3 regions of the Bradyrhizobium sp. CCBAU 45384 genome follow, and region 1 is predicted to be linked to each of the others. Evidence: predicted binding sites of a transcription regulator. Region 1 holds the regulator's gene; each other region holds the start of a gene.
What was found. The regulator LexA, encoded in region 1, represses DNA repair genes until DNA is damaged. The targets are predictions, from matches to a motif close to TGTTCNNNNTGTGTTCNG.

Region 1 (7,816 bases):
TTTTTCTGTAAGAAGATCGATGCTTTGCGTCGCCCGCCGCAATTCGACGATCCACGCGTCGGCGCTCGCAAGCGTGCACGCCGACGATTGATCTTGCTCAACTTCGACGTTCTCACTCCGGGTTTGGTTGCCTCTCAGTCAAGCCATCGGGACTTGATGACACCAACTCGACAAGATCAAACAGGAGAAACCAGAATGAGCCACCGCAAGCTGATCGCTGCTGCAGCGATCATGTCGTTCGTCGCGCTGCCCGCCGTGGCGCAGACGAGCACCACCGATGAGAAGAACGGCCACCACTACACGGGCGGGCCGAAGACCGAGGTCCTGCACCACATGGGCAAGAAGGACAGCGATGGCGGACCGACCACCGGGTCTGGCGGCAGCCATCATTACGGCGGCGGACCAAAGACCGAGGTCCCGCATCACATGGGCCCGAAGAAGGAGCAATGACGATCGGACGGTGATCCCGCCGCGCGCAAGACGCGGGATCACATCTCCCAGGCAACGCAACGGGGAAACAGTGTGTCCTCGTTGTCGCTACGGCGGAAGCCCGACGCAGCGACACTGGTCAAGCCTGCGGCCGAGACGTTGAGTTGCCCGGACTTGACGACAGCGCCCAAGACGAATTCGCCCGGGAGCGGTTCATCCGCACCCGGGCGCTGTATCCGTCGGCTTCTCGCTCTAGTTCGGCACCGTCGTCTTCGGCGCCGGTTTCGCGGCAGCCGCATTCACCGTGACGCCGTGCAGGAAGTCATAGGCCGCGTGCAGCGCCTTGTCGTCCTTCTCTTCCGGCGGGACATAGGACTGCGAGCCCGTCTGCTCGGTGCCGTCGGCGGCCTGCAGATGGCCGCGCATCTGCGATTCGGCGATGGTGTCGACGCGGCCCTTCAGCTCGGCCGGGACGTCCTGGAGGATCTCGATATCGGGCGCGATGCCCTGAGCCTGGATCGAGCGGCCCGACGGCGTGTAGTAGCGCGCCGTGGTCAATGCCAGCGCGCCATTGCCGGTGCCGAGCGGAATGATGGTCTGCACCGAGCCCTTGCCGAACGAGCGCGTGCCGATGATCGTAGCACGCTTGTGATCATGCAGCGCGCCCGCCACGATTTCCGACGCCGAAGCCGAGCCGCCATTGACCAGAATAACGAGCGGCTTGCCCTTGGTGAGGTCGCCGCCATGCGCAGTGAAGCGCTGGGTTTCTTCCGGATTGCGTCCGCGGGTCGAGACGACCTCGCCGCGCTGCAGGAACGCGCTCGATACCGACACGGCCTGGTCGAGCAGGCCGCCTGGGTTGTTGCGCAGATCCATCACATAGCCAATGAGCTTGTCTTGCGGGACGTCCTTGGAGATCGAGGCGATCGCCTTCTTCAGGCCGTCGGTGGTCTGCTCGTTGAACGAGGTGACGCGGATGTAGCCGATGTCCCCGTTCTCCACGTGGAAGCGGACCGGGCGGACATGGATGATCTCGCGCGTGATCGCGACATCGAGCGGAGCATCGGCGCCCTTGCGCACGATGGTCAGCTTGGTCTTGGTGTCGACCGGCCCCTTCATCTTGTTGACGGCCTGCTCGAGCGTCATGCCCTGCACGTTTTCGCCGTCGATCTTGCTGATGAGGTCGCCGGACATGATGCCGGCCTTGGACGCCGGCGTATCGTCGATCGGGGAAACGACCTTGACCAGGCCCTCTTCCATCGTGACCTCGATGCCGAGGCCGCCGAACTCGCCGGAGGTGGTCTCCTGCATCTCGGTCCAGGCCTTGTCGTTCATGTAGCGGGAATGCGGATCGAGCGAGGTCACCATGCCCGTGATGGCGCCTTCGATCAGCTTGGCATTGTCGGGTTTCTCGACGTAGCTCGCCTTCACCCGCTCGAAAACTTCCCCGAACAGGTTGAGCTGGGAATATGCATCATCCGCGCCTGCCGCCGCCCGAGCCGCCCATAGTCCGCCCTGCGGACCTGATACGAGGAGGGTCAGGCACGCTCCGGTGAGCGCGCCCAGGGGGAAGAGCAGGGTTTTCCGCATGGAATGGGTGGCCTTTTCGCTGAGCGGTTCTATTGAGGCTGGGCAGCCGCCATGCAAGTGGCGATCCAGCCCGGTTCTCACAATATCATTCTGGTTTCTTCAAGGCCGGCCTGCCACGCCGGCGGGTACGCGGTAAAAATCCCTTCGCCTAAGCCTAAACATTTGGCAACGTTCGCAAGATCGGCCCCGTTTCCAGCGGGAATCAGTCGACCGGACGGCGCCTCGCAGCTATGCCATTTTAGGATGGTCTTGGAGCGCTGGACGGGATAGGCGATGGCACAATTGCTTCAAATTCTCGGGAGGATAACAATGAACGAAGCACTCCGGCCGGAACGGAACGTCGAACTCGGCGCCAGCAACGAGCCGTTCCAGAACCTGCACGAATTCATCCGGAAGGCGCGTTCCAATCTCAACCAGAACGCCTGGGACTACATCGTCGGCGCGGCCGAGACAGAGACCACGATGCGCCGCAACCGCATGGCGCTGGACGAGATCGCGTTCCGCCCCCGCGTGCTGCGCGACGTGCGCAAGGTCAGCGGCTCGGTCGAGCAGTTCGGCCGCAAGATGCGACTGCCTGTGGTGCTCGCCCCCGTCGGCGCGCTGGAGATCTTCGATCCCCTTGGCGCAGCCAGCGTCGCGCGCGCCGCCGGTACTTTCGGCGCATCGCACATGCTCAGCTCCGTGTCCGAGCCCGGTCTGGAAAAGACCGCCGAGGCCGCGCCCGATGCGCTGCGCCTGTACCAGCTCTACGTCCGTGGCGATGACGCGTTCGTCGCGGACGTCGTCAGCCGGGCGCAGAAGGCCAATTATGCCGCCTTCTGCCTGACCGTCGACACCGCCCATTACAGCCGTCGCGAACGCGACATCGCCAAGCGCTATGTTCGCGAGAGCCGTCTGCGCGCCACCGGCGGCGACTACCAGAAGGGGCTGGAGTGGCGGACCGTGAAGATGATCAAGGACAAATTCAAGATCCCCCTGATCCTCAAGGGCATCGCCACCGCCGAGGATGCCCTGATCGCGCTCGATCACGGCGTCGAATGGATCTACGTCTCCAACCATGGCGGCCGCCAGCTCGATCACGGCCGCGGCGCCATGCATGTGCTGCCCGAGATCGTCGACGCCGTGAAAGGCCGCGCCAAGATCATGGTCGATGGCGGCTTCTGCCGCGGCACGGACATCGTCAAGGCGATCGCGGCGGGCGCCGACCTCGTCGGCATCGGCCGGCTGCAATGCTGGGCGCTGGCCGCAGCCGGCGAGACCGGCGTAACGCGGATGCTGGAACTGCTGGAGGACGAGGTGCTGCGCTGCCTCGGCCTGCTCGGTGCCACCTCCTTCGCCGAGGTCGACAAGTCCTGCCTGCACCCGGCCACCGCAACCAATGTACCGAGCGTGTTCAGCGCGTTCCCGCTATTCGACCACGAGCCCTACCGATACTGACCCGAAAGGATGCAATGACCTCGCTCTCTCCCGGCAGCGCAGATGCGCTTCTGTTCGATCTCGGGCGCGTCGTGCTCGACATCGATTTCTCCAAGGCGATCGCCTGCTGGGCGGGACATGCCGGCTGCGAGCCCGAAGCCATCGTCGCCCGCTATGTGCGCGACGAGGCCTACCGCCTGCACGAGGTCGGCAAGATCAGCGATGAAGACTATTTTGCCTCGCTGCGCTCCTCGCTCGGAATCTCCATTTCGAATGTCCAGTTCCTCGAGGGGTGGAACGCGATTTTCGCGGGCGAGATGCCTGGCATCGCCGAGCTGCTGTCGCGCGCGGCAAAGCAGATGCCGGTCTACGCCTTCTCCAACACCAACCGCCCGCACGTCGACTATTTTTCCAGAGAATATGCCGACCTGCTCGGCCATTTCCGCGAGTTGTACCTGTCCTCCAGCATCGGCCTGCGCAAACCGGATGCGGAAGCGTTCGACCACGTCGTGGCCGCGATGGGCGTACCGGCGAGCCGGATCGTGTTCTTCGATGACCTCGCCGAGAACATCGAAGGCGCGCGCGCCCGCGGCCTCACCGCGGTCCATGTGACCTCACACCACGACGTCGGCGTCGCGCTGAAGGCGCTGGGGATCTGATCGGGCGGCAATTTCCGGAACAATTTCGCCCGAAAACGAGGAACCAAAGCTCTTTGTGCATTTTTGTACGGAGTTCCGGGAACGGAATGCCCCCTTCCGGACTCTTGAGTCCGCTGGGACTTCCATGGACGGACATATCGCGTGTTGGGCAAAACATACCTCACCAAGCAGGCCTCCCTGCTGGTCAAATTCGCCAAGACCACTTCGGACGCCGAGCTTTCTGCCAAGCTGATGAGCAAAGCGGCCGATCTGAAATCTCAGGCAGATCCGATGCCCGACCGGGATCAGGGCCCCAAGGCGCCCGACGTCGCTGAAGTGGAAAACGCGGCAAGGGGAAATCCCATAACGCGGTCGTGACGCTGCCCACAGTTCTGCCCCCGTCGGACCGGTCTGCCCGGATCATGCTGGACATGAGCCCTAGTGCCCGAAGCGTAAGCTTCGCAGCAGTATAGCCCTTTTTGCGTCGGCCCTCCCGCTCGGCTAGAACCTTGCCCGACCGAGTCCTTGATCTCGTTGCGGGAGTTCGCCGTGGCCCTGATGCCGGTTTCCGATGCGCTTGCCGCCGTGCTCGCCGGTGCGGAGCCTTTGGCTGAGGAAATGATCGCTCTGGATCAGGCCTTCCATCGCGTGCTCGCGCGGGACGTCGCGGCGCGCCGGACGCAGCCGCCCGAGGCGATGTCAGCGATGGATGGTTATGCCGTTCGCGCGGCTGATGCTGCGAAGGTTGATGCGCAGCTCACGGTGGTCGGCGAGGTTGCAGCCGGCCGCCCATTTGCAGGAACGGTCGGTGCCGGCGAAGCTGTCCGGATCTTCACCGGCGGCGTCGTTCCCGCCGGCGCCGATGCGGTCGTGATCCAGGAGGACACCATCGCGGACGGCAAGCGCATCACGATCAAGGAAGCCGCCGTCACCGGGCGGCACATTCGCCCGGCCGGGATCGACTTCCGCGAGGGCGACGTGCTCCTGCGCAAGGGCGCACGGCTGACCGATCGGGACCTTGCGCTCGCCGCGGGCATGAACCATCCGCAGCTGAGCGTTCATCGCCGTCCTAAGGTCGCGATTCTCGCAACCGGCGACGAGCTTGTGATGCCGGGCTCGACACCCGGCCCCGGCCAGATCGTCTATTCCAATGGCTACGCCCTGCACGCCCTCGCCCGCAGCGAGGGTGCCGACACCATCGATCTCGGCGTCGCCGCCGACACGCTTGCCGCCACCACCTCGGGCATCCGCCGCGCCCGCGAATCCGGCGCCGACATCCTGATCACGACCGGCGGAGCGTCTGTCGGTGACCACGATCTGGTGCAGCAGGCGCTTCGGCACGAAGGTATCTCGATGGCGTTCTGGAAGATCGCGATGCGGCCGGGCAAGCCGATGATGAACGGGCAGCTCGGGCCGATGCGCGTCATCGGCCTGCCCGGCAATCCCGTGTCATCCTACGTCTGCGGCTTCCTGTTTCTGGTGCCGCTGATTCGCGCGCTGTCGGGCCGCTCAATGATTCATCATCGCCGCGAACGCGCCGTGCTCGGTCGCGACCTCGGGGCCAATGACCAGCGCGAGGATTATCTGCGTGCGCGTCTGGAGACGCGGGACGACGGCACGCTCGTCGCTCTTCCCGTCAACCACCAGGATTCCTCACTGTTGGCGAATCTCGCTGCGGCACAGGCACTTCTCGTGCGCGCGCCGTTCGCACCGAAGGCCGCTTCCGGCACGCCTTGCGAGGTGTTGCGACTGCCGGAGTGAGCGCGCCGACGCAACCGTCCCGCGAACTTTGTCGCGTTCACGGTAAATTAAGCAGTTGTGGAACATGTATCGAACATATAGTGTCCGTTCATGCTTTGTTTCGAGCATGTAGCGGCTTACTGCTGAATTCAGCGTCTGGGAATCGAGCGACATCGTCAGGGGGATTTTGGTCGAGATGTTAACGCGCAAACAATACGAGCTCCTGCGGTTCATCAGCGAGCGATTGAAGGAAAGCGGCGTGCCGCCCTCCTTCGACGAGATGAAGGATGCGCTCGACCTGCGCTCCAAGTCGGGCATCCATCGCCTGATCACTGCGCTCGAGGAGCGCGGCTTCATCCGCCGCCTGCCCAACCGGGCCCGCGCCATCGAAGTGATCAAGCTGCCTGAACTCCAGGCGGCTGCCGGCAGCCGTCGCGGCTTCACGCCGAGCGTCATCGAGGGCAATCTCGGCAAGGTGCGCACGATGTCGAGCCCGCCCGTCGATGAGGGCGAACGCCCTGTCGCAGTTCCCGTGATGGGCCGGATCGCGGCCGGTACGCCGATCGAGGCCTTGCAGACGCGCAGCCACACCATCAGCGTCCCGCCCGACATGCTCGGCGCGGGCGAGCACTACGCGCTCGAAGTCCGCGGTGATTCCATGGTCGATGCCGGCATTCTCGATGGCGACATGGCGCTGATCCAGCGCAACGAGAGCTGCGACACCGGCGATATCGTGGTGGCCCTGATCGACGACGAGGAAGCCACGCTCAAGCGTTTCCGCCGCCGCGGCGCCTCGATCGCGCTCGAGCCGGCAAACGCCGCCTACGAGGTCCGGATCCTGCCGCCCAACCGGGTCAAGATCCAGGGCAAGCTGATCGGGCTGTACCGCAAATACTGAACGCGGCGCACGTCGCCACCTGGCAAGCACGCCCTCAAGATCGGAGCGGACGATTGTCCGCTCCGGCTGGTTGGTTTTTCTGGTTTTGCACTGATTATCCGGCCACCTCTCCCGCGCTACATCCCCGGCACGCCATGACGAAGCACGCATCGCTTCGCAGGCCTTGCGAGACCGAGGAGACCGCCATGCGCAAGATTATTCTGAGCACCGTCGCGATCGCGCTGATCGCAATATCAGCGTCGCAAACCTTCGCTGCGCAGCCGCAGCATCACGTTCGCAGGGCGCCACAGGCGACGAACGAACAATTCCGCAATGCCCGCAACGCCGTCGGGCAACGGGCGCAGCCAGCCTGGCCTTATTCGGGTTGGTCGGCACCGGCTGGGCGCTAACGAAGAAGCTCTCGGAATGCACGGAAGCAGTCTTTGTTCCTCGGACGTCTGAAAAAGAAATTGTGATGGCAGCCTGCAGACTCAAGCCGCAGATTTGCCCCCAACATGGCATATGATCGCAGGCTTCCACTCTGATAGAGGCCTGCGCCTCAGAAGAGGCGCGGGTGCTCTATCGCTGATGAGGAGCACCCGATGTGTGACTATAGCTTGCATGCCGTCGCGACGCGTCCCGCAGAGGTCGGCGAGACGATCGTCACGACAACCTTCCGCGGCACCTCGACGCGCGGCTTCGCCTCCGAAGCCGACAAGTCGGTCGCGGTCTGCCTGCTGCCGGGAACGGAGCTCGCCTTCGCCGACAACGTCCGCTACGACAACAGGTGGATCTGGACGCGCACCATCAATTCGCGCGTCGGCAAGTTCGGCAAGGTCGATCCGCACATTCCCGATCGTCATCACGACGCGATCGAATTCCCCGATGGCAAATACGTGCTGGTGACCCAGCTCGTCGAAGGCCAGCGCGCAACCGTGCTGCAACTGCCGGTGACCCTGCCGCTCGGTGAGCGCGAGCACAAGCCGCAAGTTGTCGCCGACAGACAGCCGACACCTCCGGGCCTGCCGATCGGTTGAACCGGCCTAATTTGGGCATGATCTCCGCGCAAACGCGTTTTCGCGTTTGTAGCGCCGGAGAACCGCTCCGCGCTTTTCCGGATCATGCC
Region 2 (7,816 bases), on a different contig from region 1:
GGCAAAGTGCTTCTGCAATTTCAACACACGGTCGCGCAGGCGGCCGAGATCGTCGCCGAGCTTGATCACCTCGGTCTGGATCTGGTCGGCGGCATCGCGCATGCGCGCGTCCTTCATGATCTGCTGCATCACCTGGATCGCGAGCATCAAGAGCGAGGGCGACACCAGCACGACGCGGGCGCGATAGGCCTTCTGGATCACGTCGTCGAAGCCGTCATGGATTTCGGCGTAGACCGATTCCGACGGCACGAACATCAGCGCCATCTCCTGGGTCTCGCCGGTGACGAGGTATTTTTCCGCGATGTCGCTGACATGCTTCATCACGTCGCTGCGCAGCCGCTGCGTGGCGAGGCGCTTCTCCTCGTCGGTGCGGGCATCGTGCAGCGCGGTCATCGCCTCCAGCGGGAATTTCGCATCGATGCAGAGCGGGCGCTGGTCGGGCAGGAACACGACGCAGTCGGGCCGTTTTCCGGTCGAGAGCGTGAACTGGAATTCGTAGGACCCCTTCGGCAGACCGTCCTGGACGATCGCCTCCATCCGCGCCTGGCCGAAGGCGCCGCGCGACTGCTTGTTGGCGAGCACGTCGCGCAGGGTCGTCACCTGCGTGGTGAGGTCGGTGAGGTTCTTGTGGGCAGAGTCGATGATGCCGAGCCGCTCGTGCAGCGCGCGCAGGCTCTCCATGGTGTTGCGGGTCGAGTGTTCCATGGACTGGCCGACCCGATGGGTCACCGAATCCAGCCGCTCGTTGACCGCCCGCGCCATTTCGGCCTGGCGGCCGGCCAGCGCCTGGGTCATGGCGTCGACCCGGCCGGAGGCCTCGCTCTGCGCGTGCAGCACCTGGGCGAGCCGCTCCTCCAGCTCGTCGGCCCGGATCGCGCTCGCCATCGCGAGTTCCGCGCCGCGCCGCCCCGAGCGCGCGATCACGACGGCAATCACCACCAGCAGGATGAGGACGAGGGCGCCGAAGCCAATCAGCGCATCGATGGTGCGCACCGGCCAGTCGCCCAGCATGAAAATGATCTCGTTCATGTCGCCCTTCTAGCCGATTCGCGAGCCAGAGCGAACGAAGAGAGAACGATGGGCCTAACCGCCCCCCTCATTTTTATGGTTACCGAAAGGCGAAGTTTTATGGTTAGCGGAGGGTTGACGCGTTCCCGGCCGCATTGACCGCTTCTCGTGCGCAGCTTAAATCGCCCGCCATGGCCCTCAGAGAAATCATCATCCTGCCCGACAAGCAGCTGCGTCTGGTCTCCAAGCCGATCGAGAAGGTCACGCCGGAGATCCGCAAGCTTGCCGACGACATGTTCGAGACCATGTACGACGCGCCCGGCATTGGCCTCGCTGCGATCCAGATCGCGCAGCCGCTGCGGCTGATCACCATGGACCTCGCCAAGCCCAACCCGGACGGCGAGACCAAGCCGGAGCCGCGCGTCTTCATCAATCCGGAGATCATCGCCTCGTCCGAGGAGCTGTCCACTTACGAGGAAGGCTGCCTGTCGATCCCCGAATATTACGAGGAGGTCGAACGCCCGGCCAAGGTGCGCGTGCGCTTCACCGATCTCGACGGCAAGCTGCACGAGGAGGACGCCGAAGGCCTCTACGCCACCTGCATCCAGCATGAGATCGATCATCTCAACGGCGTGCTGTTCGTCGACTATCTGTCGAAGCTCAAGCGCGACCGCGTCATCAAGAAGTTCGAGAAAGCCGCCAAGCGCGCGGCGGAGTAGGTCTTTCTGTCGTTGTTCCGGGGCGATGCAAGGCATCGAACCCGGAACCTCGAGATTCCGGGTTCGGCTCTTCGAGCCGCCCCGGAATGACGGTCACATTAATTGCGTCCTTCGCAGGTTTTTCCCCGATGCCGCTCCGCCTGATCTTCATGGGCACGCCCGATTTCTCCGTGCCGACGCTGCTCGAGCTCGTCGCGCACGGCCACGAGATCGTGGCCGTCTATACCCGCGCGCCGAAGCCGGGCGGGCGGCGCGGGCTGCAGATGCAGCCGACGCCGATTGAAGAGGCCGCGCGAAAGCTCGGCGTCCCGGTGCTGACGCCGAAGACGTTGAAGACGCCGGAGGCGCTGGAAGAGTTTCGCGCCTTCGACGCCGATGCCGCTGTCGTCGTCGCCTATGGCATGATCCTGCCGCAGGCGATCCTCGATGCGCCCCGGCTCGGTTGCTACAACCTTCACGCTTCGCTGCTGCCGCGCTGGCGCGGCGCCGCGCCGATCAACCGCGCGATCATGGCCGGCGATGCCGAGAGCGGCGTCATGGTGATGAAGATGGATGTCGGCCTCGATACCGGCGACGTCGCCATGGCCGAGCGGCTTCCGATCACCGACAACATGACCGCGGCCGATCTGCACGATCGCCTCGCCCGTCTCGGCGCCGACCTGATGGTGCGCGCCATGGCGGCGCTTGACCGCGGCGGGTTGCAGCTGAAAAAGCAGCGCGAGGACGGCGTCACTTATGCCGCCAAGATCGACAAGGCCGAGGCGCGGATCGACTGGAGCAAGCCCGCCCATGCGGTGCTGCGCCATATTCATGGCCTGTCGCCGTTTCCCGGCGCCTGGGCCGAGCTTGAGAATGCGCGGGTCAAAATCCTGCGCTGCGCGCTTGCCGAAGGTTCCGGCGCGCCGGGCGCAGTGCTGGACGATCAACTCACCATCGCCTGCGGCGAGGGCGCCATCCGCATCCTCGAGCTGCAGCGCGAGGGCAAGGGCCGGATGCAGGCGGCAGACTTTTTGCGCGGCACGCCTGTGAAGCCGCCGATGCGGCTCACCTAATGCCGCGCTACAAGCTCACCATCGAATATGACGGTGCCCCGTTCTTCGGCTGGCAGATCCAGGACACGCTGCCCTCGGTCCAGGGCGCCCTGGAAGCAGCGGTGAAGGCGATGACGGGCGCCGATCTGCGCGTGCACGGTGCCGGCCGTACCGATGCCGGCGTGCATGCGCGCGGCCAGGTTGCGCACGTCGATGTCGAGAAGCAGTTTCCGCCCGGGCGGTTTCGCGACGGGTTGAATGCGCATTTGCGCCCGCATCCGATCGCAGTGCTCGAAGCCGAGATCGTGCCCGATCATTTCGAGGCCCGCTTCTCGGCGATCAGGCGCCACTATCGCTACCGCGTCATCAACACCCGCGCCAATCTCGCGCTCGACGCCGGCCATGCCTGGCGCGTGCCGCGCCGGCTCGACGCTGACGCGATGCATGCGGCCGCCCAGCGCCTGCTCGGCAAGCACGATTTCACGACGTTCCGCGACACCGAGTGCCAGGCGAAATCGCCGGAGAAGACGCTCGATCAGCTCGACGTCTTTCGCGATGGCCGCGAGATCACCATCCTCACCTCGGCGCGCTCGTTCCTGCACAGTCAGGTGCGCTCGATGGTGGGCTCGCTGGTCTGGGTCGGCGAAGGTCGCTGGAGCGCGGACGATCTCTCCGCAGCGCTTGCCGCCCGCAACCGCGCCGCCTGCGGCATCGTCGCGCCGCCGGAGGGGCTGTATCTGATGAAGGTGGATTATTAGGCGAGAGGCGCGCGGCCGTTGCCTCATCAGCGGTGTCATGCCCCGGCTTGACCGGGGCATCCAGTACGCCGCGGCCTCTCGTCCTATCGCTGGCGTCTCTGGAATACTGGATCGCCCGGTCAAGCCGGGGCATGACAGCGGAGAATGGGGCGTTGAGCGTTAAACAAAATACCTAGTCAGAATCCCGCGATACACCTTCGTCAGCTTCTCCAAATCCACCACCGGCACGCGCTCGTTGACCTGGTGCATGGTCTGGCCGACCAGGCCGAACTCGATCACCGGGCAATAGCTCGAGATGAAACGCGCATCGGAGGTGCCGCCTGAGGTCGACAGCTCCGGCTTGCGACCCGTCACCTCTTCGATTGCGGACACCGCGAGGTCAGTGAACGGGCCGGGCTTGGTCACGAACACGTTCGAGTTCGATGGCTCCCAGACAATACGGGCCTTGATGCGGTTGCCGCAGGCTTTGGCGAGACGGGTCTCGACCAACTCGCGCAAGGATGCCTGGGTGTGGTTGTCGTTGTAGCGGATGTTGAATTTGGCGCGGGCTTCGCCGGGGATGACGTTGAAGGCCTTGTTGCCGACGTCGACCGAGACGAATTCGAGATTGGACGCCTGGAATTGCGCGCTGCCATGATCGAGCGGCTCGTCCGAGATCGCCACGATCAGGCGCGAGATGTCCGGCACCGGATTGGAGGCGCGATGCGGATAGGCGACGTGGCCCTGCACGCCGTCGACGACGAGCGTGCCCGACTGCGAGCCGCGGCGGCCGACCTTGATGGTGTCGCCGAGCGTCTCGACATTGGAGGGCTCGCCCAGCACGCAATGATCGAACTTCTCGCCGCGCTCGGCGGCCCATTTCAGCAGCTTGATGGTGCCGTTGATCGAGACGTCTTCCTCGTCGCCGGTGATCAGGAACGAAATCGAGCCCTTTCCGTCCGCGCGCGGCTTGCCGCCATTGGCGGCGAGATGCTCCAGCACCGCGGCCACCGAGCACGCAATGCCGCCCTTCATGTCGACCGCGCCGCGGCCGTGCAGAAAACCGTCCTTCACCTCGCCGGAGAACGCGCCAACGCTCCAGGCGCTCTCGTCGCCTGCTGGCACGACGTCGGTGTGGCCGGCAAAGGTGATGTGCGGGCCTTCGGTGCCGATCCGCGCGTAGAGATTGTCGACGTCGGCGGTGCCGTCCTCACTGAAGGTCACACGGTGGCAAATGAAGCCGGCTGCGCCCAGCGCTTTCTCAAGCACGCCGAGCGCGCCGGCGTCTTCAGGGGTTACCGAGGGGCAGCGGATCAGGTCGCGGGCAAGGGAGAGGGCATCGGTCATGCGCCCCGCTTAACATGCATGCCGCCGGGCGGGCTAGCGCTGGGCGGGACAATTTCGAGCTCGCGGCTCTGGTCCCAGCTTTTCGCAGGGGAGGCAGCATCGTCCGCCTCTTCGGCCTCCGGGTCCGGACCATACCGGTTCGGCCCGATGGTGCCGCGCAGAAAGCCGGTCTCGACAAAGGCCGAGAGGGTGAGGACGGCGCTCGCCAGCGCGAGCGGCAGCACCCAATAGCTGTCCGGAAGGCGCTCCTCGAACTGCTTGTAGAGGCCCGGCAGCACGAAATAAGCGAGCAGCCACCAGGCGCTCTTGTCGCGGTCATGCAGCCGCTTCACCACGATCGCGAGATAGATCCAGAGCAACAGTCCGGTCGCGGCAAGCTTGAGCAGCAGCAGCGGCACATGGTCCAGCAGCGACCATCGATAGGTGGAGGGATCGACAATCGCGAAGACGTCGTCGGCATTCAGCTCGAACGATCCGATCTTGCCGCTGAACGCGACCATGACGCCCGCGCAGAGGAACAGCAGCAGGATCATGCCGCACAAGACAAAGATCAGGCTACACCAGAACCCGGCACGGCCAATGCGGCCGTCGAAGCGGAACAGGTACCAGATCCAGTTCATGCGAGAGGCTCCGGGCAGGAAGGGTCGCCCGGATCTTGGTCGCGATGGAGGGAGAGGGGGTTCGATCGCTCCTCGGCGTCGTCCCGGCGAAGGCCGGGACCCATCCCGCGAGGTCTATCGGTCTTGAGCGGTGCCCGTCTCGAAGACCACTTCCAATCTTCGCCCAACTGAGCCCTGTGGCTATGGGTCCCGGCCTTCGCCGGGACGACGATGCAGGCCGCTTTAATCCCGCAGCAGCTCGTTGATGCTGGTCTTCGAGCGCGTGCGCTCGTCGACGCGCTTGACGATCACGGCGCAGGCGGTGCTCGGGCCGATCTGGCCGTTCTTCATCGGCTTGCCGGGCAGGGCGCCGGGCACCACGACGGCATATTCCGGCACCTCGCCCATGAAGACCTCGCCGGTCTCGCGGTCGACGATCTTGGTCGAAGCGCCCAGGAACACGCCCATCGACAGCACCGCGCCCTTGCGCACGATCACGCCCTCGGCGACCTCGCTGCGCGCGCCGATGAAGCAATCGTCCTCGATGATCACGGGCTCGGCCTGCAGCGGCTCGAGCACGCCGCCGATACCGGCGCCGCCGGAGATGTGCACGCGCTTGCCGATCTGCGCGCAGGAGCCGACGGTGGCCCAGGTGTCGACCATGGTGCTCTCATCGACGTAAGCGCCGAGATTGACGAAGGACGGCATCAGCACGACGTTCCTGGCGATGAAGGCCGAGCGACGCACCACGGCGCCAGGCACCGCGCGAAAACCGGCATCGCGGAAACGGTTCGGGCCCCAGCCTTCGAACTTCGAGGGCACCTTGTCCCACCAGTTGGCCTGGCCCGGGCCGCCGGCGATTACGTCCATGTCGTTGAGACGGAACGACAGCAGCACCGCCTTCTTCAGCCACTGATTGACCTTCCACTTGCCGTCGGCCCCGCGCTCGGCCACGCGCGCCTCGCCCTTGTCCAGGGTCTCCAGCGCCTGGTTCACGGCATCGCGGACTTCGCCCTTGGTCGAGGTCGAGATGCCGTCACGCGCCTCGAAAGCGCTGTTGATGGTGGATTCCAGGGCGGACAGGGACATCGGGATTTCCTCTTGGGAGCGGGGAATTTGATGGATTGGGGCGCTTTTTCGGGATTCGGAAAGCTCAAGTCAAGCGCACAATCGTGTTTGCTGGGCTTGTCTTGGCCATCCTCAACGGTCATTCCGGGGCGATGCGAAGCATCGAACCCGGAATCTCGAGATTCCGGGTTCGCCCTTCGGGCGCCCCGGAATGACGGCGGCCGCTACGTCTTCACCGCGACAACCCCGCCAAAAACCCCGCCAGGTCCTCCGTGACGTGGTCGACATGGGCCGCATCGCGGCCCTCCAGCTCCCAATCCTCGCGCACCACGTCCTTGGTGCCGTCAGGCACCACCAGCACCGTGGTCATGCCGAGCTGGTGCGGAACGGTGAGGTTGCGGGCGAGATCCTCGAACATGGCGGCCTTGGTTGCGTCGACCGCGTGCAGATCGAGGAATTTCCGATAGGTCTGCGCCGCCGGCTTGGGCTCGAATTCGGCGGCGATGATGTCGAACACGCCGTCGAAATGCGAGCTGAGGCCGAGTCGCGCCAGCACCGCATCGACATGATCGACCGAGCCGTTGGTCAGGATCAGCTTGCGTCCCGGCAGCTTTGCGATGGCCGCGCCGAGCGCCGGATTCGGCTCCAGCGGCGAATGGTCGATCTTGTGCACGTAAGCGAGATAGTCGTCGGCGCGCACGCCATGCAGGGTCATCATGCCGCGCATGGTGGTGCCGAAGCGCCGGTAATAGTCCTTCTGGATGTTGCGCGCTTCCGCGGGCTTCACGTTCAGCCAGTTGCACACGAACTCGCCGATTCTAGCATCGACCTGCTGCCACAGATTGACGTGGTGCGGATAGAGCGTGTTGTCGAGGTCGAACACCCAGGTGTCGATATGGCTGAAGGCGCGGGGGGATTTCATCACAATTCCCTCAAATCACGGCAACGCAAAGCGCAGCGTCTTGCCGCCACTGCTCATATCCACCACGCCAAATCCCGTCGCCACAAATCCGCGCGCACCGCAATCGGTCTGCTCATTGGTCTCGAACTTGGTCTCGCGCGTGCAGAGCTGCTTGCCGCCGCCCCAGTTCAGTGGCTTGTCCTTCAGCCTGATGGCGCGGTTGTCGCTGTCCACGGCTTCCGCGAAGCTGAAGATCTGCTTGGGCTGGCCTGATACATCAGGATGCAGGCAGGTCTTGGGATCGATGCGATACCAGCCGCGGCTGGTGACGGACTTGCCGTCATCGGTCGCGATTGCCGCCATCACCTTGTGCGGCGTGTCGTTGCACCAGGTGAGACCGCTGGTG
Region 3 (7,816 bases), on a different contig from region 1:
GTCAATCTCGAACGCCGGCGTTACGCTTAAAAGTATGACGAATGCCGCAGTCGGTTTCGCTGACAGGAACCAATGTGCGTCTGCACATTTCTTTCGAGCCCCCAGAGGTTAATCGGGCTGGCGCACGCAGAAAATGTTTTGCACAATCGCCATCGACCTGACGCAAATCAGGGCAATAAGCCCGGTATAAATGCGAGGGAGGGTATCATGGAGAACGTACGTCGCTACCGCGCGCTGGCGTCCCTCTGTCGCCAGCAGGCTGCCTATCGGCCGCTGCAGAACTGGCAGCTGCTCGGTCAGGCCGAACATTTCGAACATCTCGCCGAGATCGCGCTGAAAGCGCATTTCGAGGCGTGCAATGCGCAGCGCGAAGACGACGCGATCGCCGCCGCGGCATGGGAGACGTCGGCTGCGGCGTGATGTCAGCCGTTTGCATCTTCGCTAAAGCGGAATGCGTTTTGATTGAATCGACATAATCCAACGCGCTCAGATCACCTCTCCCGTTGGGGAGAGGTGATGCCGGGCGCCGATCGAACCCAACGTCATCATGCTCTAATGCGACATCAGCGTAGGGACGGTCATGGCTTCCAGCATGGCGCGCGTGACGCCGCCGAGAAAGCGCTCCTGCAAGCGGGAATGGCCGTAGCCACCCATCACCAGCAGATCGAGGTTTTCGTCGGCTGCCAGCGACAGGATGGTCGGCTGGATGTCGGCGCGCGTGGCCGACAGGCTGATCGTGCGGGGCGAGAGGCCGCGCCGTCCGAGGTGCTTGGCCAGATTGTTCGCCGAGGCGTCGGGGGCGGTGTCGCCCTCGTTGATCGCAATGATCGCGATCTCCTCGGCGCGCGCGAGGAATGTAGCTGCATCGCGGAGCGCACGCGCCGCGACGCGGCTGCCGTCCCAGCAGATGCCGATCCGCTTCGCCTTGAAGGCCCCGCGAAAGGTGTATGGAAGGAATAGCACCGGACCACCGGCCTGGAACAGAATCTCGCGCGGGACCTCGTTGTCGAACGTCACCTGCTCGGGATCCGGTTGAAGCACGATGCTAAGGTCGTGCAGCCGCGCCATCTCGCCGAGTGAACCGGCTGCATCCACCGGAATCGCGCCGAGCGGGTGGCAGGTGCAGGAGATATCGGCGTTGCCCGCTTCGCTCCTGAAGACGGCAAGCGCGGCTTCGGCCCGCTCGACCGCCCGTTCGCGTTCCATCTCGAACACGGCCGCGACGGCAGCACCGCCCTCCATCACGTAGGCCGTGGTGCTTGCGACATAGCCGACCGCGACCGCATCGACATGGGCATTGAGGCTGGCTGCGAGCGAGATCGAGCCATCAATCACGGCGCGCATCGGTCGTTCGGTCGGGATGTGGACGAGAATGTCTTTGTACATGGCGGCGTCTCCGATGGACATCATCCGATGGAAGAAGTGTTTCACCGCCAGCAGGGCTCGCGTTGAGCTGCATCAAATCTGCGGCGAGGATGGTGCCCTGCGGCCGCCCGCCGCACTTTCTTTGCCAAGAATTAATCGCGTGGACGGGACGCCGTAAGGTGACGATGTCCATGTTGGGTGCAAGGCGACTAACCCAACATGGACATTTTGACATGATCGATCGCGTCAATTCCGACACCACCAGGACCCCTACAATTTTGAGGCCGCGCCGGCTCGCGCTGCTTGGCACCGTTGCCGCGCTGGGCGTGGCCGTGCTGGCGGCTTCTCCCGTTTCAACGCCGTTCGGCGTGTCCTCCCTGATTTCGCCTGCGCAGGCCGCTGAAAGCGCCGCAACGCCGCAGGGCTTCGGCGACCTCGTCAGCAAGGTCAAGCCGGCCGTCATCTCGGTGCGGGTGAAAATCGACCAGGACAACGACAAGAGCGCAATGCTGCAACAGAACCGGATGGATCAGGACGAAGAGTTCCCGTTCGACCAGTTCTCGCGGCAGTTCGGCTTCCGCGGCCCCGGCGGCATGAACGGCATGCCGCAGCAGCGGCACCAGATGGTCACCGGCGAGGGCTCCGGCTTCTTCATCTCGGCCGACGGCTATGCCGTGACCAACAACCATGTCGTCGACCACGCCCAATCCGTTCAGGTGACGATGGACGACGGCACGATCTACACCGCGAAGGTGGTCGGCACCGATCCGAAGACCGATCTCGCGCTGATCAAGGTCGACGGCAACAAGGACTTTCCGTTCGTGAAATTCTCCGACCAGAAGCCGCGGATCGGCGACTGGGTGGTCGCGGTCGGCAATCCGTTCGGCCTCGGCGGCACCGTGACGGCCGGCATCGTCTCGGCCAGCGGTCGCGACATCGGCAACGGCCCCTATGACGACTTCATCCAGATCGATGCGCCGATCAACAAGGGCAATTCCGGCGGTCCGGCCTTCGACATGAACGGCAACGTCATTGGCGTGAACACTGCGATCTACTCGCCGTCGGGCGGATCGGTCGGCATTGGCTTCGACATTCCGGCCTCGACCGCAAAGCTCGTCGTCGCGCAGCTCAAGGACAAGGGCGCCGTCACCCGCGGCTGGCTCGGCGTCCAGGTGCAGCCGGTGACCGCGGAGATCGCCGACAGCCTCGGCCTGAAGGCGGCACGCGGCGCGATCGTCGACAATCCGCAGGATGGCAGCCCGGCGGCAAAGGCCGGCATCGAGGCGGGCGACGTCATCACCGCGGTCAATGGCACCGCGATCAAGGATTCCCGCGATCTCGCCCGCACCATCGCCACCCTGGCGCCGGGTACGTCCGTGAAGCTCGACGTCGTCCACAAGGGCGACAGCAAGACGGTGACGCTCGCCCTCGGCGAGCTGCCGAACGAGCGGCAGGCCAAAGCAGGCAATCAGTCCGATGACGGCAAGACCCAGCAGACCCCCGGCACGCCGCGTCTCGGCCTCAGCCTGGCGCCATCAGGCGAAGTCCAGGGGGCCGGGCAGAAGGGCGTCGTGGTCACCGAAGTCGATCCGCAGGGGCCGGCCGCGCAGCGTGGCATCCAGACCGGCGACGTCATCCTCAATGTCGGCGGCAAGGCTGTTTCCAACGTCGCGGAGGTCCGCTCCGAGCTGGCGCAGGCCAAATCATCAGGCAAGAACAGCGTGCTGTTGCAGGTGAAGAGTGCGGAGGCGACCCGGTTCGTCGCGGTGCCGCTCGCCTGATCTCGCGAGCCTGACGGCAAATTCAAAAGGCGGCCCTTCGGGCCGCCTTTTTCGTGCGCGACTCTCGAGATACCCACAGGCCGCTGATAACATTCTCGTTAACGGCAGCAATGATGACGGGTTCGTCCGAAAAAGCCGCGTTCGCTGGTCAAACTTCGGCAATACTGTTGCGCTTCGGCGGCAATGAAGCCGCAGAGGCAAGTTGCAGGAGTGGAACTTCGGACGTCCGGCTGATTTGTGGAACCGGCCGATGTCCGTATTGATCGGTGCCGACATGGATCGATTGAAGCTCTCGCTGAAGCTCGGGCTGCTCGTCGCGCCCTTCCTGCTGTCGACCGGAAGCGCCTTGGGTCGTGACGACGGTCGCTTCACGGACTCGCCGCTCAAACCCTGGTTCGACAGCTTGCGCAGCCATCTTGGTCCATGCTGCTCGGATGCCGACGGCGTTGCCGTGGCCGATCCCGATTGGGACTCGCATAATGGTCACTACCGGGTGAGGCTCGATGGAGTATGGGTCGAGGTCCCCGACGAAGCCGTGATCACCGAGCCAAATCGGGCCGGCCGCACCATGGTCTGGCCGGTCAAGACGGTGTTCGGCGTTTCGATCCGCTGCTTCATGCCCGGCAGCATGATCTGACGGCGGCCAGCGTCACCGCCTGGAGGATTTGCGCTTCGAGCTCTTCTTGCTCGTCTTTTTCTTGGACGTCTTTCGCTTCGACGCCTTCTTCGGCACCTTCTTGCCTTTCTTGCGCGCTTTCGACAGACCGATCGCAATCGCCTGCTTGCGGCTCTTTACCCGTCCGCCGCGACCGCCGCGTCCGCTCTTGGCGGTACCTTTCTTGTAGCGCCGCATCTCGCTCTCGACATCGCTGCCGGAGCTACGTGAATAGCGGCGCTTCTTTGCCTTGCGTGCCATCAGCTCTCTCCCATGGCTCTGCAAGAAAACAGGAGTGCTGACCCAATGTTCCAAAAGCGCCCGGCGATAGACCTCTTCAGAAAGAGTTCGCGAGCTCGATCTCTGCCTCCAGGATCTGGATGCGGCGTGCGGCTTCGGCAAAGGAGAGATCGCGATCGTATTGCGCGGGCTGGTAGGCCTCTTCGCTCAGCCGCTTCAGCCGCAGCCCCTGCGCCCGGGTCATCTGCTCCATCAGAAAAGCCTTGGTGTTCGGAAAAGCTTTGGCGTCGTATTTACCCTGAACCTGCATCTCGCTCTCCATCCTGAATTCGTGGCTTGACTATATGTTCTTATTTTGTTCTAACAAGCCATGGACAACAGAATTAATGAAATTCGACGTAAAATCAGCATCTTGAGGCTGGAGATGGCGGATGTCGAAGCATCCGTGCGCGATCTTGTCAATCGCGACCGCGATTGCAGCGAACGGGCCCAGGCGCAGATCCAGCTGCGCCGGAAGATCAACCTGCTGATCAGCGAATGGAAGGCCGCGGGCGGCGGCGAGGTGTTGCCCGACATCCGCGACCGGGTGCGTCTGCGTCCGCTGAAGAACGAGAACAGGCCGGTACGCCGCTGAGGCGTTGGTGGAGGGAGGCTGGCCGTGGAGGAAGACCCGGACACATACCGGATTCTGAGACTGCGCGCCGAGATCCTCGAATTGGGCTCCGCCATCCGGCAATTGCAGCGGGAAGGCCTCGACGACGCCGCCGCCCAGCTCCTGATCGCGCGCAAGCGGGCCCAGCTCGATCAACTCGTGAAGACGAGCTCCGTAGTCCATTCCCTTAACATCCCTGACATCCGACGCAGCTAAGGCGGTCGCGCGACGCGACCTGCCGGAGTTCGTCCATGCCGGATGCCGAAATGGCCGCCTTGCTGCAGGCGGTGCTCGATGAAGTCTGCGCAGACGTGCCCGCGTGGGACACGACGACGCGCGAGCGCGTTGCGATCAGATTGCGGGCGACCGCACGCCAGGACCGCTGCTCATTGGAGGATCTGAAGCGGGCTGGGCGGGACGCGCTGACCCGCGCGCCGACGATGTGGCGGTGAGGGACGTCCCGATGTGAATGATGTTTCAGGAACGATCGCACCGCGCCTGATTTGACTGCGACCATCCCGAAACAAAAGGAGTGTTCCATGGAGCTCAGCGGCAAGACCATTGCGATTCTCGCCACCAATGGCTTCGAGCAGTCGGAACTGGAGGTGCCGCGCGACCGCCTGAAGAAAGCCGGCGCGACGGTTCACGTGATCTCGCTCGCGGAAGGGGAGATCAAGGGCTGGGACATGAAGGATTGGGGCAGGCCGGTGAAGGTCGACAAGACACTCGATCAGGCCGTCAGCACCGACTACGACGCAATCGTTCTGCCCGGCGGGCAGATCAATCCCGACCTCCTGCGCGTGGAGCCGAAGGCGCTGGCCTTCATCAAGGAGATCTTCAACGCCAAGAAGGTCGTCGCTGCCGTCTGCCATGCGCCTTGGCTGCTGATCGAGACCGGCATCGCCAAGGGCCGCAAGATGACGTCCTACAAATCGATCAAGACCGACGTGATCAACGCCGGCGCGTTGTGGGAAGATTCGCAAGTGGTGGTCGACCAGGGCGTGATCACCTCGCGCAATCCCGGCGACCTCGAAGCCTTCAGTGCCAAGATCATCGAAGAGATCAAGGAAGGGCGCCACAGCCAACGCAGCGCAGCGTGAGCGCACTGCTCACGCGCAACGAGAAGCCCCGCGTCGCCGCGGGGCTTCTTATTGCCGTAAGCCCGCGCTTACTTGCTCTGGCCGTTCTGGGGCGCGGTCATGCTGCCACCATGGTCGCTGCCGGGGCCAGAACCGCCCTGGCCTGACGGATCGGGCGGAACGGTCTTCTTCATGTTCGCTCCCGTGGTGGTCTGCGACATGGAGGAGGAGTGATGCTTCTTGTGCGACTTGGCCTGCGCAGCGAACGGCGCGGCGGCAAGGCCGGTGGCCAGCATCACGGCAAGAGCGAGCTTGATCGTCTTCATGTAAGGGAACTCCCTGAGTTGAATTGACGCAGGAGCCAACCGCCATTTGCCGCAGGAGTTCCGAAGAATATTGGTCGCGCGTGTTTCGCGCCCGCTTCAGGTTTCCTTGTCCTCGTTGAGGATGAATACGACGCCCGTCAACGAGGCGCCGATGGCAAACGTCGTCACCATCGTTGCAACAAACACCAAGGCCGCCGCACGGCCGCCATGGTTCAGCAATTCCGCAACCGCGGGATTGGCCAGAACGAGTGCGAGCGTGAACATCAGACCGAGTGCAGCGCCCATCATCGCATGGGTCATCAGCTTGATCACGCCGGTGGGAGAGATCAAATTTGGCGATCTGTTTGGCGATTTTTTTGCGCGCATGGAACTGCCGATCGATCTGGCATGCAAACGCGGCCCGTCATGGCGGGGTTCCATTGCGCATAAAGGATTTGTCACCATCGCTTCATCCGGCGTTCATGCCGGCCTTGCCAGGATAGACGCCATCAACACGGGAACATCAGCTATGGGTAAGGTGGTCTTTCTCTATCGATCGCTGGCCTACCGTAACGCGGCGGCCGACATATTGCGCAAGGCGCGCAAGCTGCCGCGTGGTGCAGACCGCAGCGCGGCGCTGCGCTACGCGAGGGCGCTGCGCGATCTCGCGCAAACGGAAGCCTGGCTCGAAGGGCGCATCGCCGATGAACCGCGGTCGATATCGCGGCTGAAGGTTGCCGCGTCGCGTTAACCCGACGCGCGCTGAAGCTCAGGAGAGCTGTTGGTCTCGAACTTGTCCTGCGCCGTCGCGGTCGCCGCACTCTTGTGCGTCAAGGGGACTTCGAGACGGCACAGCAGGCCCTCCGAACGCCAATCGAATTGCGCCTGTCCGCCAAGCTGGGATTCGACGCTGGCGAGCAGGCTTCTTGTTCCGAAGCCGCGCGATTTCGGCGTCCTGACCATCGGCCCGCCGGTCTCGTCCCACGTCAGGATGAGGAGGTCGTTGTCGGCCTGCCAGCTGATCGCGAGCCGCCCAGACCGCGTCGAGAGCGCGCCATACTTGGCCGAGTTGGTGAAGAGCTCGTGCAGCGCCAGGGCCAGCGTCTGCGCAGTGGCCGGCACCAATTGCACTTCGGGACCTGCCAGCTTGATCTGTCCGCCGAGCGAGTAGGGCGCCAGCTCCTCCTCGATCAGCTTGGAGAGCTCGGCGCCCTGCCAGCTCGACAAGGAGAGGATGGTGTGCACGCGCGCGAGCGCATTGATGCGTCCTTCCACGGCATTGACGTAAGCCTTGACCTCGTCGGCGCGGGTGAGGCGCACGATCGACTGCGCCAGCGCCAGCGCATTCTTGGCGCGGTGATCGACCTCGCGCGCCAGCAGGTTCTGGCGTTCCTCGGCCCGTTTGCGCTCGGTGATATCGACGGTGACGCCGCTCACCCGCACGACGCGACCGTTCGCATCCGCGGATGCGGCCGCCGTGCCGACGCACCAGCGCACCTCGCCGTCGGGCCGAACGATGCGGAATTCGGTCTCGTAGGCGCGCGTTCCTTTGTTGAATTCGGCGATGGCCTTGCGCAGCTGATCGAGGTCGTCTGGATGTAACAGTGCCTGAACGTTGACCGGGTTGACTTCGAAGTTCTCGGGGCTGACGCCAAAGATGCGATATTGCCCGTCGTCCCACATCCAGTCGCCGCTGACCCAATCCCAATCCCAGGATCCCATCTTGCCGGCGGCGATCG

Region 2: the regulator LexA is predicted to act here: its motif matches at 1,060-1,077, upstream of XH80_RS41015 (DNA recombination protein RmuC).
Region 3: the regulator LexA is predicted to act here: its motif matches at 4,387-4,404, upstream of XH80_RS02235 (DUF3072 domain-containing protein).

What each region holds. Positions count from the first base shown of each region.
Region 1 is NZ_LBIZ01000114.1:54,152-61,967, reverse strand. It holds gene XH80_RS26525 (hypothetical protein) at 196-450, shown strand; gene XH80_RS26520 (S41 family peptidase) at 682-2,019, opposite strand; gene XH80_RS26515 (alpha-hydroxy acid oxidase) at 2,329-3,456, shown strand; gene XH80_RS26510 (HAD family hydrolase) at 3,471-4,094, shown strand; gene XH80_RS26505 (hypothetical protein) at 4,236-4,451, shown strand; gene XH80_RS26500 (molybdopterin molybdotransferase MoeA) at 4,623-5,834, shown strand; gene lexA (transcriptional repressor LexA) at 6,010-6,711, shown strand; gene XH80_RS26490 (hypothetical protein) at 6,897-7,100, shown strand; gene XH80_RS26485 (hypothetical protein) at 7,293-7,727, shown strand.
Region 2 is NZ_LBIZ01000120.1:268,880-276,695, forward strand. It holds gene XH80_RS41015 (DNA recombination protein RmuC) at 1-1,029, opposite strand, end outside; gene def (peptide deformylase) at 1,200-1,727, shown strand; gene fmt (methionyl-tRNA formyltransferase) at 1,856-2,779, shown strand; gene truA (tRNA pseudouridine(38-40) synthase TruA) at 2,779-3,516, shown strand; gene dapE (succinyl-diaminopimelate desuccinylase) at 3,676-4,842, opposite strand; gene XH80_RS41040 (DUF805 domain-containing protein) at 4,839-5,462, opposite strand; gene dapD (2,3,4,5-tetrahydropyridine-2,6-dicarboxylate N-succinyltransferase) at 5,685-6,530, opposite strand; gene XH80_RS41050 (pyrimidine 5'-nucleotidase) at 6,742-7,431, opposite strand; gene XH80_RS41055 (DUF1036 domain-containing protein) at 7,447-7,816, opposite strand, start outside.
Region 3 is NZ_LBIZ01000009.1:17,440-25,255, forward strand. It holds gene XH80_RS02205 (hypothetical protein) at 1-30, shown strand, start outside; gene XH80_RS02210 (hypothetical protein) at 208-420, shown strand; gene XH80_RS02215 (universal stress protein) at 553-1,386, opposite strand; gene XH80_RS02220 (Do family serine endopeptidase) at 1,599-3,146, shown strand; gene XH80_RS02225 (hypothetical protein) at 3,421-3,783, shown strand; gene XH80_RS02230 (DUF6496 domain-containing protein) at 3,796-4,062, opposite strand; gene XH80_RS02235 (DUF3072 domain-containing protein) at 4,139-4,351, opposite strand; gene XH80_RS02240 (hypothetical protein) at 4,466-4,675, shown strand; gene XH80_RS02245 (hypothetical protein) at 4,700-4,909, shown strand; gene XH80_RS02250 (hypothetical protein) at 4,945-5,145, shown strand; gene XH80_RS02255 (type 1 glutamine amidotransferase domain-containing protein) at 5,233-5,793, shown strand; gene XH80_RS02260 (hypothetical protein) at 5,862-6,098, opposite strand; gene XH80_RS02265 (hypothetical protein) at 6,195-6,398, opposite strand; gene XH80_RS02270 (hypothetical protein) at 6,403-6,828, shown strand; gene XH80_RS02275 (sensor histidine kinase) at 6,825-7,816, opposite strand, start outside.